2 regions of the Micromonospora sp. NPDC048842 genome follow, and region 1 is predicted to be linked to the other one. Evidence: riboswitches for the same ligand, from Rfam matches in the RefSeq annotation. Region 1 holds a riboswitch; the other holds the start of a gene.
What was found. A riboswitch is a leader RNA that binds a small molecule or an ion and turns the genes downstream of it on or off. The one in region 1 is predicted to bind thiamine pyrophosphate.

Region 1 (5,459 bases):
GAGGCCGTCCTCGTTACCGGTGAAGACGTCCAGGTCGACGGCGGTGACGGTGTTGCCGGTGTCCGGCTTCACGATCTGCACGCGACCGTCGCGCTCGATGTAGAAGACCCGCCCGTCGGGGGCGACGTCCAGCTCCATCGGGTTGCTGGTGTTGCTGTCCAGCGTGACCTTCTCGAAGTTCGAGGTCTTCGAGGCGCCGCAGTCGGCGTTCTCGACGCCGGCCGCGGTGCGGATGCCGCCGAGCAGGTGGGAGAGGAACTCGGGCTCGGCGTACGACTCCCGGGTGTGCCCCAGGCCCGTGTACCAGGATCGGCCACCGTCGTAGTCCTGACACCAGGCGACCGGGTGGTCCGCACCCATCGCGCCGGCACCGGGGGTGTAGCTCTTCTCGTCCAGGCTGGCCAGCACGTGTACGTCCGGCCGGGGGTTGGTCTGGTAGTTGTACCACTCGTCGAACCGGGACCACCGGTCCGGCAGACCGGCAGTGGACGGGTGGGCGTGGTCCTCCACCTTGACGGTGGCCTGCTGGTTCTGCGGGTGGTTGGCGAAGTACGCGCCGACCAGGTCGCCGTACCAGGCCCAGCTGTACTCGGTGTCCGACGCGGCGTGGATGCCAACGTAACCGCCGCCGGCCTTCACGTAGCGCTCGAAGGCGGCCTGCTGGTCGGCGTTGAGCACGTCACCGGTGGTGGAGAGCCAGATCACCGCCTTGTACTTGGCCAGGTTGGCGTCGTTGAATGCGGCGCCGTCCTCGGAGTTGTCAACCGTGAATCCGTTGTCGACGCCGAGCTGCTGGATGGCGGCGACGCCGGTGGGGATGGAGTCGTGCCGGAAGCCGGCGGTCTTGGAGAAGACGAGGACGGAGAAGGGATCGGCCGCTGCCTTTGGCGCCTTCGGCGCCACCTGGCTGACCGGGGCTGCGGCTTTCGCATCCCGTGGGGGAACCTGGGCGGCCGCCTGCGCGGGCGCGCCGAACAGGGTGGTCGAGGCCATGGCCAGGGAGATCAGGGTTGCGGTGATGGGTACGCGGGCACGACGAGAACGGGACACGCCGCCTCCTGTGTCGTAGTGACAGAGCTCGCGGGAGTCGGCTCGCCGAAGGCCGTCCCTGATGGAGCCGGTGGTCACACCCTGCCAGGGTGCCCCCACCGACATTTTGTCGAATCGCTGAACAAATTAATTCGGCTGGCTCGATGTCGGGCAAGATGCGGACGGGTAACGGTTCTGCAACGGGGGGCGACATTCCGAACAGGACCGTATGAAGTGCCCCATTGGATCTCGCTCGTTTTGACGCGGCCCGCCGGCCGGCCACCGCCGACCCCGCGCCTTGGCAGGCCGGCGGATCTGTCGTACGGTGACACGCAAGTAACCCACGGGAGCCCGGTGTACCGGGCTGAGAGGGGGGCTGACAGCCCCCGACCGTTGAACCTGATCCGGGTAATGCCGGCGCAGGGAGGAGCGTTGCCGTGCCGTCCCTGGGGCGTTTGCATCTCATCACCGACACCCGAGAAGGTCGCGACCCACTCGCCGTGGTTCGCGCCGCCCTCACGGTGGCCCACGCCGACCTCGTGGTGCAGGTCCGGGTCGAGGATTCCGCCACCGACCGCGAGGCGTACGACCTGACCCGGCGGGTGTTGGCGCTCTGCGCGTCGTACGGCGCGACCTGCCTGGTCAACGACCGGTTGCACGTGGCGCTGGCGGTTGGCGCCGCCGGAGGCCACGTCGGCGCCGACGACCTGCCGGTCGCCGCCGCCCGCCGGGTGCTCGGCCCCACCGGTGTGCTGGGCGCCACCGCCCGCGCGCCGGGCCCGGCGCGCGAGGCCGTCGCTTCGGGCGCGAGTTACCTGGGCGTCGGGCCGTGTCACACCACCAGCACCAAGACCGGCCTGCCGGATCCCATCGGGCCCGCCGGGGTACGCGCCGTCGTCGACGCCGTCGACGTGCCCGTCATCGCGATCGGCGGAGTGACCGCCGCCCGGGTGGCGGCGCTGCGGGCCGCCGGGGCGTACGGGGTGGCGGTGGTCGGTGCCGTCTCCGCCGCCGCCGACCCGGCACTGGCAACCGCCGAGCTGATCGAGGCCCTGACGTGCTGACCGGCCGGTCCCCGTCACCGCCGTCGAGCGACCGGGTCCGGCCGGACGTGGCGGTGGTGGGGGCGGGGCCGATCGGGCTGGCGATCGCCTGGCGCTGCGCCGCGCGGGGGCTGCGCGTGGTGGTGCACGATCCGGCGCCCGGCTCGGGGGCGTCGGCGGTGGCCGCCGGCATGCTCTCCCCGGTCGCCGAGGCGTACTTCGGCGAGCGGCAGCTGACCGGGTTGCTGCTGGCGTCCGCCGCCCGCTGGCCGGCGTTCGCCGCCGAGTTGACCGAGACGACCGGAGTCGAGATCGGCTACCGGACCGAGGGCACCCTGATGGTCGGGCTCACCGGCGACGACCTGGCCGAGGCGCGCCGGCTGTGGGCGTACCAGCAGGGGTTGGGTCTGCCCGTGACGCCGCTGCGCCCCAGCGAGCTGCGCGACAGCGAACCGGCGCTCGCCCCACGGGTGCGCGGAGGCGCGCTCGCGCCCACCGACCACCAGGTCGACCCCCGGCTGCTGGTGCCGGCGCTGCGCACGGCCGCGCAGCGGGCCGGCGCGGTGCTCGTGCCGCAGCCGGTCCGGTCGCTGTCCGATGTGGACGCCTTGGTCACCGTGGTAGCCGCCGGCTGCGGGGCGGCCGCGCTCACCGGCCTGCCCGTGCGGCCGGTCAAGGGTCAGATCCTCCGGCTCCGCGCGCCCGACGGCGTCGCGCCGGGCTTCCGGCACGTGATCCGGGGGTACGCCGACGGCGAGCACGTCTACCTGGTGCCCCGCGCCGACGGTGAGGTAGTGCTCGGCGCCACTGTCGAGGAGCGCTCGGACGCCACTGTCACCGCCGGTGCCGTGCAACGGCTGCTGCGCGCCGGAGTCGACCTGCTGCCCGAGCTGGCCGAGTACGACCTGGTCGAGGCGGTCGCCGGGCTGCGTCCGGGCACCCCGGACAACGCGCCGATCATCGGGCCGCTGCCGGACCGACCGGACGTCCTGGCCGCCACCGGGCACCACCGGCACGGCATCGTGCTCACCCCGATCACCGCCGACCTGATCGCCGACCTGGTGCTCGGCGGCGTACCCGACCCGCTGCTCGCGCCCTTCCGTGCCGACCGCTTCGGCGGAGCCGCGTTGGCCACGTCGGGCGGAACTGAACAGACGATGGAGGGGGACCTGTGGAGTTGACCGTGAACGGGGCCGGGCGAAGCGTCGCCGCCGGCGCGTCAGTGGCGGACCTGGTCCGCGACGTCGTGGCGCACCCACGCGGGGTGGCGGTCGCTGTCAACGGCGAGGTGGTCCCCCGGACCGGCTGGCCAGACCGAGCGCTGCGCGACGGTGACCGGGTCGAGGTTCTCACCGCGGCGCAGGGCGGGTGAGCGGCGTGGCGTTCGAACTGGGTGGCGAGACCTTCACCTCACGGCTGATCCTCGGCACCGGTGGCGCCGCGAACCTGCACGTCCTGGAGCAGGCGATCCGGGCGTCCGGCACCGAGCTGGTCACACTGGCGCTGCGCCGGGTGGGCACGGCACCGGGCTCCACCGGTGGGCTGCTGGAACTGCTGGACCGATGCGGCGTACGCCTGCTGCCGAACACCGCCGGCTGCCACACCGCCACCGAGGCGGTGAAGGTGGCCCGATTGGCCCGGGACGCGTTCGACACCGACTGGGTCAAGCTGGAGGTGATCGGCGACGAGCGGACGCTGCTGCCCGACGGGGTGGAGTTGCTCCGCGCCGCCGAGGAGTTGGTCGCCGACGGCTTCACAGTGCTGCCGTACACCAGCGACGACCCGGTGCTCGCCCGCCGTCTCGCCGACGTGGGCTGCGCCGCGGTGATGCCGGCCGGCTCCCCGATCGGCTCGGGCCTCGGCATCGGCAACCCGCACCACATTCGACTCATCAGGCAGGGTGTGGACGTGCCGGTGATCCTCGACGCCGGCATCGGCACCGCGTCCGACGCGGCGCTGGCCATGGAGCTGGGCTGCGACGGGGTGCTGCTGGCGAGCGCTGTCACCCGGGCGGCCGACCCGGTGGCGATGGCCACCGCGATGCGGTACGCGGTCGAGGCCGGGCGCCTGGCGGCCGGCGCCGGTCGGATCGAGCGCCGTTTCCACGCGCTCGCCTCCACCCCCGACGAGGGAAGACCGGAGCTGTGACCCCGCCGTCCGGGGTTGTCGTGCTGACCGATCGGCGCGTCGCGCGGAGTGGGCTCGACCAGGTAGTGGCGGGCGCCGTGGCCGGGGGAGTGCGCTGGGTGGTGCTGCGGGAGAAGGACCTGCCGCGCGCCGAACGCGCCGCCCTCGCCGCCGGCCTGCGCGCGATCCTCGCCGACGTCGGCGGAATCCTCATCGTGGCCGGCCCCGACCCGCTCGGCGGCGACGCTGTGCACCTGCCCGCAGCCGGCCCGTACCCACCGCCAACCCACGGTCTGGTCGGCCGCTCCTGCCATCACCAACCCGAGCTGGACCGCCTGACCGCCGAGCACTACGCCACCATCTCCCCGGTCTGGCCCACAAAGACAAAACCGGGTTACGGCCCACCCCTGGCGCCGGACGGCCTGCGAAAGCTTGTCGAGACCAGCCCGGTACCCCTGCTGGCCCTCGGCGGAGTGGAAACCCCAGAACAGGTAACCGCCTGCGTCAAGGCAGGAGCCGTCGGGGTTGCGGTGCTCGGCGCGATCATGCGAGCCAAAGACCCCACCGAAACAGCCGCGAGTTTGACCAGAGCCTTCAAAGAGGCGGTCACCCCTGTGCTGACCCAAACCCGGCGCGGGGTCACCCAGGTCTCCACGTCAGGGCTGCGGCCGACCGTGCCCACGCAGGGATCAAGCCTGACCGCCCGGAGTGGGCACGGTCGGCCGCAGCCCCCAACCGCGACCAGGGAAAAACAATGACCCCGAGCACCATCCTCACCATCGCCGGCTCGGACTCCGGCGGCGGCGCAGGCATCCAGGCCGACCTCAAGGTCTTCGCCGCGCTGGGCGCGTACGGCACCAGCGTCCTCACGGCGGTCACCGCGCAGAACACCAGGGGTGTCGACGCGGTGTTGCCGCTGCCCCCGCGCACTGTCACCGAGCAGTTGGACAGCGTGCTCACCGATTTCACCGTCTGCGCCGTGAAAACGGGGATGCTCGGCACCCCGGCGATCGCGGACGTGGTGGCCGAGGCCGCCCGGGACGGTCGGCTGCCTCAACTCGTCGTCGACCCGGTGCTGGTCGCCACGAGTGGTCACCGGCTCGGCGTGGTGGGCGCTGTGGAGCGGCTGCTGCCGTACGCCACTGTGGCGACCCCGAACTGCGCGGAGGCCGCGGCGATCACCGGACGCCCGGTCGACGACGTGGCCGCGATGGTCGTGGCGGCCGAGGCCCTGGTGGCCGGCGGCCCGGAGTACGTGGT
Region 2 (5,459 bases), on a different contig from region 1:
AAGCCGAGCGCGGTGAGCAGGACGCCGGTGCTCACCAACACCGGTCCCGCGTCCAGCAGGACCCGACCGGACCGGTCGGCGGCGAACAGCACCAGGGTGACCAGGATGCCGGCGGCACTGAGCAGCAGTGGCCAGGCCCGGCGGGCCAGCACCCGGTAGCGGATGCCGAACAGCGGCAGGACGGCCAGTTCGAGAGCGATGGCGATCCCCGGGGCCACCGGGTCCAGGGTCGCCAGCAGTGTGAACGAGAAGACCAGTGCGGCGGCGACCTTCGCCACCGGGTTGCGGCGGGCCAACGGCGCGTCCGGCGCGGCGACCGGCTCGATGCTGATCATCGGTGGTCGTCCGGGGCCCGGTGCAGGGTGACGGTGCGGTCGGCGAGCGCGGCGACGAAGTCCGCGTCGTGGGTGACAGTGACCACGCCGTGCCCGGCGTCGCGCAGGTCGGCGAAGAGGTCGACCAGCTCCCGCCAGGTCCGCCGGTCCTGGCCGAAGGTGGGTTCGTCGCAGATCAGCAGGCGTGGCGCGGTGGCCAGGGCGGTCGCCACGCTCAGCCGCCGCGCCTCGCCACCGGAGAGGGTGTACGGGTTGGCGGCGGCGAGCCGGGCCAACCGCAGCCGGTCCAGCAGCCCGGCCACTGTCTCCTTGACGGCCGCCTCGGGTTGACCGGTGCGGCGCGGGCCCAGCGCCAGCTCGTCGAAGACCGTGCTGGTGACGAACTGGTGCTCCGGATCCTGGAAGACCGACCCGATCCGTCGGGCCAGCGCGGGCGCCCGCCACCGGTGTGGGGGAGTGCGGTGGTCCGCGCCGGCCAACTCGGTGGACGCGGTGACCCGCCCGCTGCCCGGCCGGAGCAGACCGCCGAGCAGCAACGCCAGGGTGGACTTGCCGGCACCGTTCGGTCCGCGTACGGCGAGTGCCTCACCGGCGCGTACCGCCAGGTCGGTGGAGCCCAGCCGGGGCGGCAGGCCGAGCCGGTCGGCGGTGAGCAACAGCTCCCCGGGGCCGGCGGTGGCCGGCCGGGGCGCGATGGGGTGACCGGGCACCCAGACCCCCTCGGCGGCCAGGGCGGCGCCGTGGGTGGCGAAGACCGCCTCTGGTGTGCCGTCCGCGCGGACGCCGCCGCCCGGTTCCAGGACGACCACCCGGTCGACGAGCGGCAGTGCCTCGGCGACCCGGTGCTCGACCAGGATCAGCGTGGTGTCGGCGTCGAGCGCGCCGGCCACCGCGTGTCGGACCAGCTCAGCCCCGGCCGGGTCGAGGTTGGCGGTCGGCTCGTCGAGCAGCAGCAGGGCGGGGCGCAGGGCCAGCGCGCCGGCCAGGGCGAGGCGTTGCTGCTCGCCGCCGGAGAGCGCCGCGGTGTGGCGGTCCCGGGAGTACGGGAAGCCGACCCGGTGCAGCGCCTCGTCCACCCGGGGCCAGATCTCGTCGGCCGGCACTCCCCGGTTCTCCAGCCCGAACGCGACGTCGTCGCCGCAGCGCGCCATCACCAGTTGGGTCTCCGGGTCCTGGAAGACGATGCCGACCCGTTCCCGCCCCTTGCGTGGGTCGAGCCCGTCGATCTCGACGGTGCCCTCCTGCTCGCCGGAGTCCTCGGGGAGCAGCCCGGCCAGCGCGGCGAGCAGGGTGCTCTTCCCAGCCCCCGAGGGCCCGAGAAGCAAAACCCGCTCCCCAGCCTCGACCCGCAGGTCAACCCGGCGAACGGCCCAGGCGCGCCGCCCAGCGTGCCGCCACCCGAACCCCCGCAGCAGTACCCCGCCCACCGAACCCCCTTCCGGTCCGCGCTCTCGTCCGTTGATCAAGAGGTTTGCGTCAGGAAATCGCCGTCCGCTGACGCAAACCTCTTGATCAACGTAATCAGGTGGGGGTTAGATCAGGGCTCGGTTTCGGCCTGCGGGGAAGCGGTCCAGGACTCCGGTGTTGGCCAGGGCGTTCGTCAGCAGCCAGCCGCCCAGGCCGGCGATCACTGTGGCGCTGACGATGGTGAGCAGCGCGTACGGGATGCGGTAGTCGGTCAGCGCGTAGTCGACGTTCCACACGAAGAAGTCGAACAGCGCGGCGCTGAGGCCGGTCAGCGCGCCCGCGAACACAGCGGTCGGCAGCCGGAACGACCGGTACCGGAAGGCGGCGAAGGCCAGCTCGGCGCCGATGCCCTGCACGATGCCCTGCGGGATGACCGTGCCGGCCCACTGGCTGCCCAGCAGCGCGGACAGGACCGCGGCCACGGTCTCGCAGTAGAGCGCGGCGCCGGGCTTGCGGATCACCAGCCCACCGATCACCGCCGGCATCAGCCAGACGCCGTAGAGCAGCGTCTGCGCCGGCGGGAAGAAGGCGAACGCGCCCTCGGTGGCGCTCCAGACCAGGCCCCAGGCCCAGAAGATGACGCCGAACGCGACAGCGATCACCGAGGCGACCACGATGTCGATGGTGCGCCAGCGGTGTGTGTCGGTGGTGGAATTCATGTGTTGCTCCCAGTTCGTGAGTGCGAACCAGGAGAAGACGCACGCCGCGTCCGGTGGCACCGGACTGCGGCGCGGCTGGAGGTCGACCGAACTCCCTGCGCTGGCATTACCCAGATCAGGTTCGAGGGTCTGCGGGCGTGCCCGCACTCTCAGCGCTGTGCGCTCCCCTGTCGGATATGAAGTTGTCTCGCTGACGCTAACACCGACCGGGGTCGCGGGCCCAGCAGGGCATCCGCCTGACCTGCGGGAGCGACCGGCCGACCGCCGGCTGGGTACGCTTCCGATCATGCGGGTTGACGCGCGAGGCTTCACGTTCGAGGTGACCGTCGGCGGTCCGACGGACGGCGTACCCGTCCTGCTGCTGCACGGTTTCCCTCAGCACAGCGGCGAGTGGGACGACGTGGTGCCGGCGCTGCACGCGGGTGGGCTGCGCACGTACGCGCTGGACCAGCGCGGTTACTCACCCGGCGCCCGGCCGACGGCGGTGGCCGACTACCGGATCCCCGAACTCGTCACCGACGTGGTGGCGGTGCTCGACGCGCTCGGGCTGGACGCCGTGCACCTGGTCGGCCACGACTGGGGCGCGGTCGTCGCCTGGGCGGTTGCCGCCGGGCACCCCGAGCGGGTTCACACGCTGACCGCGGTGTCCGTACCGCATCCGGCGGCCATGGCGCACGCTCTGAGCACCGACGCGCAACAGAAGGCCCGCTCGTCGTACATCGCGCTGTTCCGCAAGCCCGACAAGGCGGAGAAGGTGCTGCTGGCGTGGCACGCCACCGCGCTGCGCAAGCTGCTCGGCGGGGTGGGCGACACGTCCCGGGTGAACCGGTACGCCGACCCGATGCGTGAGCCGGGGGCGCTGACGGCCGCGCTGAACTGGTACCGGGCGATGTCCGGCGCCGACCTGGCCGGCGTCGGCCCGGTCGCGGTGCCCACCACGTACGTCTGGAGTGACAGGGACGTCGCAATCGGCCGGACCGCCGCCGAGTCGTGCGCGCAGAACGTCACCGGGGACTACCGCTTCGTGCAGCTGCCCGCTGTGAGTCACTGGATCCCGGACGCGGCGCCGGCCCCGCTCGCCGAGGCGATCCTGGCGCGAGCCGGCGGGACGGCCTGAGCCGTGCGGGTCCGCGAGGGAAAGTCACAGTGACGACGGAGGCCAGCGGGCCGGGCAGCCGTCGCTCGATCGCCGCGCAGCTGCGCGTGCTGGGCGTACGCCCCGGCGCGACGCTGCTGGTGCACGCATCACTGCGTCCGCTGGGCTTCGTCAGCGGCGGACCGCACGCGGTGGTGCTCGCCCTGCGCGACGCGCTCGGCCCGGACGGCACGATCGTGGTGCCCACCCACACGCCCGACAACAGCGACCCCGCGCAGTGGCGCAACCCGCCGGTGCCGGCGGGCTGGTGGCCGCTGATCCGCTCGGAGATGCCGGGCTTCGACCCGGCGGTCACCCCGAGCCGGTTCATGGGTGCGCTCGCCGAGACGGTCCGCGGCTGGCCGGGTGCGCTGCGCAGCTCCCATCCGCACGTGTCGTTCGCCGCGCTCGGTCCGGCCGCCGAGCAGGTGGTGGCCGGGCACGCCCTGGCGGACATGCTCGGCGAGGGCTCACCACTGGCCCGCCTCTACGACCTCGACGCCGACGTGTTGCTGCTCGGCGTGGACCACTCGGTGAGCACCTCGCTGCACCTGGCCGAGTACCGCTGCCCCGGCTCGCCTCGGGAGCGCATCGGTGCCGCAGTGCGTACCGCCGACGGTGGTCGGGAATGGGTGTGGTGGCAGGACGTACGACTCGACGCGGACGACTTCGCCGCGTTGGGCGAGGACCTGGAAGCCGGCGGGGCGGTACGCACCGCACCGGTCGGCGCCGGGACCGGCAGGTTGATGCGCCAGCGGGCGGCTGTCGACTTCGCGGTTCGCTGGCTGGCCCGTAATCGAACGACGGAGGACGTATGACGGTGAGTGCCGAGGACTACCTGGCCGTGGTGACCGAGACGATCGGCCGGGTGGCCGCCAGCCAGCGGGAGGCGGTGGGGCGGGCCGCCGACCTGATCGCCGAGGCCGTCCGGGCCGACGGTGTGGTGCACGCGTTCGGCACCGGGCACTCGGAGGCCCTCGCCATGGAGATCGCCGGACGGGCGGGTGGTCTGGTGCCGACCAACCGGATCGCGCTCCGCGACCTGGTGCTGCTCGGCGGCGAACCGGCCGAGCGGCTCGGTCCGCTGCTGGAACGGGACCCGGCCGTCGCGCACCGCCTCTACGAGCTGGCCCCGGTGCGTCCCACCGACGTCTTCGTGCTCGCTTCGAACTCCGGGGTCAACGGCGCGATGGTGGAGTTCGCCTCGCTGGTGAAGGAGCACGGTCACGGGCTGGTGGCGATCACCTCGGTGCAGCACTCCGGCCGGATGACCTCCCGGCACCCGTCCGGGCGCAAGCTGAGCGACCTCGCCGACGTGGTGCTCGACAACGGCGCACCGTACGGTGACGCGACGCTGCCCCTGCCCGGCGGCGGCGCGGTCGGCGCGGTCTCCTCGATCACCGCGGCGCTGCTGGCGCAGCAGGTGACAGTGGAGGTGGTGGCGCGGTTGCTGGCGGCGGGGGAGCGGCCCCCGGTCTACCTGTCGGCGAACATCCCGGACGGCGACGCGCACAACAACGAGCTGGAAGCGCGGTACGCGGGCCGGATCCGACGCGGGTCCTGACACCTGCCGGCGGCCGACGTGTGTCGCCGCGATGAACGGCAGATGTCGTGAACCTGTTTCGCGCTCGGCCGGGTGGGGCATTGGCGTTGCTGCCGGCGGCCGGGACCGCCGGCAGTAGCGTCTCACCGGAGGTAGCGCGTGTCCAAGGAGACCGAGAAGCAGCGCTGGCAGCGCAACTTCGCCGACCTGCTGCAGGAGTTGCGGGTCGCCCAGACCGGCGTTCAGATCCTCTTCGCCTTCCTGCTCACCCTGCCGTTCAGTAACGGGTTCACCGAGACGACGGAGTTCCAGCGCGACGT

Region 2: it holds a riboswitch for thiamine pyrophosphate, as region 1 does, so the genes downstream of both, AB0C19_RS31235 (ECF transporter S component) here and thiE (thiamine phosphate synthase) in region 1, are expected to answer to the same signal.

The regions. Positions count from the first base shown of each region.
Region 1 is NZ_JBEZGK010000022.1:41,922-47,380, forward strand. It holds gene AB0C19_RS25770 (ThuA domain-containing protein) at 1-1,050, opposite strand, end outside; TPP riboswitch at 1,363-1,472, shown strand; gene thiE (thiamine phosphate synthase) at 1,467-2,093, shown strand; gene thiO (glycine oxidase ThiO) at 2,090-3,253, shown strand; gene thiS (sulfur carrier protein ThiS) at 3,244-3,444, shown strand; gene AB0C19_RS25790 (thiazole synthase) at 3,441-4,220, shown strand; gene AB0C19_RS25795 (thiamine phosphate synthase) at 4,217-4,957, shown strand; gene thiD (bifunctional hydroxymethylpyrimidine kinase/phosphomethylpyrimidine kinase) at 4,954-5,459, shown strand, end outside.
Region 2 is NZ_JBEZGK010000035.1:52,602-58,060, forward strand. It holds gene AB0C19_RS31225 (energy-coupling factor transporter transmembrane component T) at 1-335, opposite strand, end outside; gene AB0C19_RS31230 (ABC transporter ATP-binding protein) at 332-1,762, opposite strand; gene AB0C19_RS31235 (ECF transporter S component) at 1,868-2,461, opposite strand; TPP riboswitch at 2,536-2,640, opposite strand; gene AB0C19_RS31240 (alpha/beta fold hydrolase) at 2,748-3,578, shown strand; gene AB0C19_RS31245 (AAC(3) family N-acetyltransferase) at 3,608-4,414, shown strand; gene AB0C19_RS31250 (SIS domain-containing protein) at 4,411-5,160, shown strand; gene AB0C19_RS31255 (DUF6328 family protein) at 5,299-5,459, shown strand, end outside.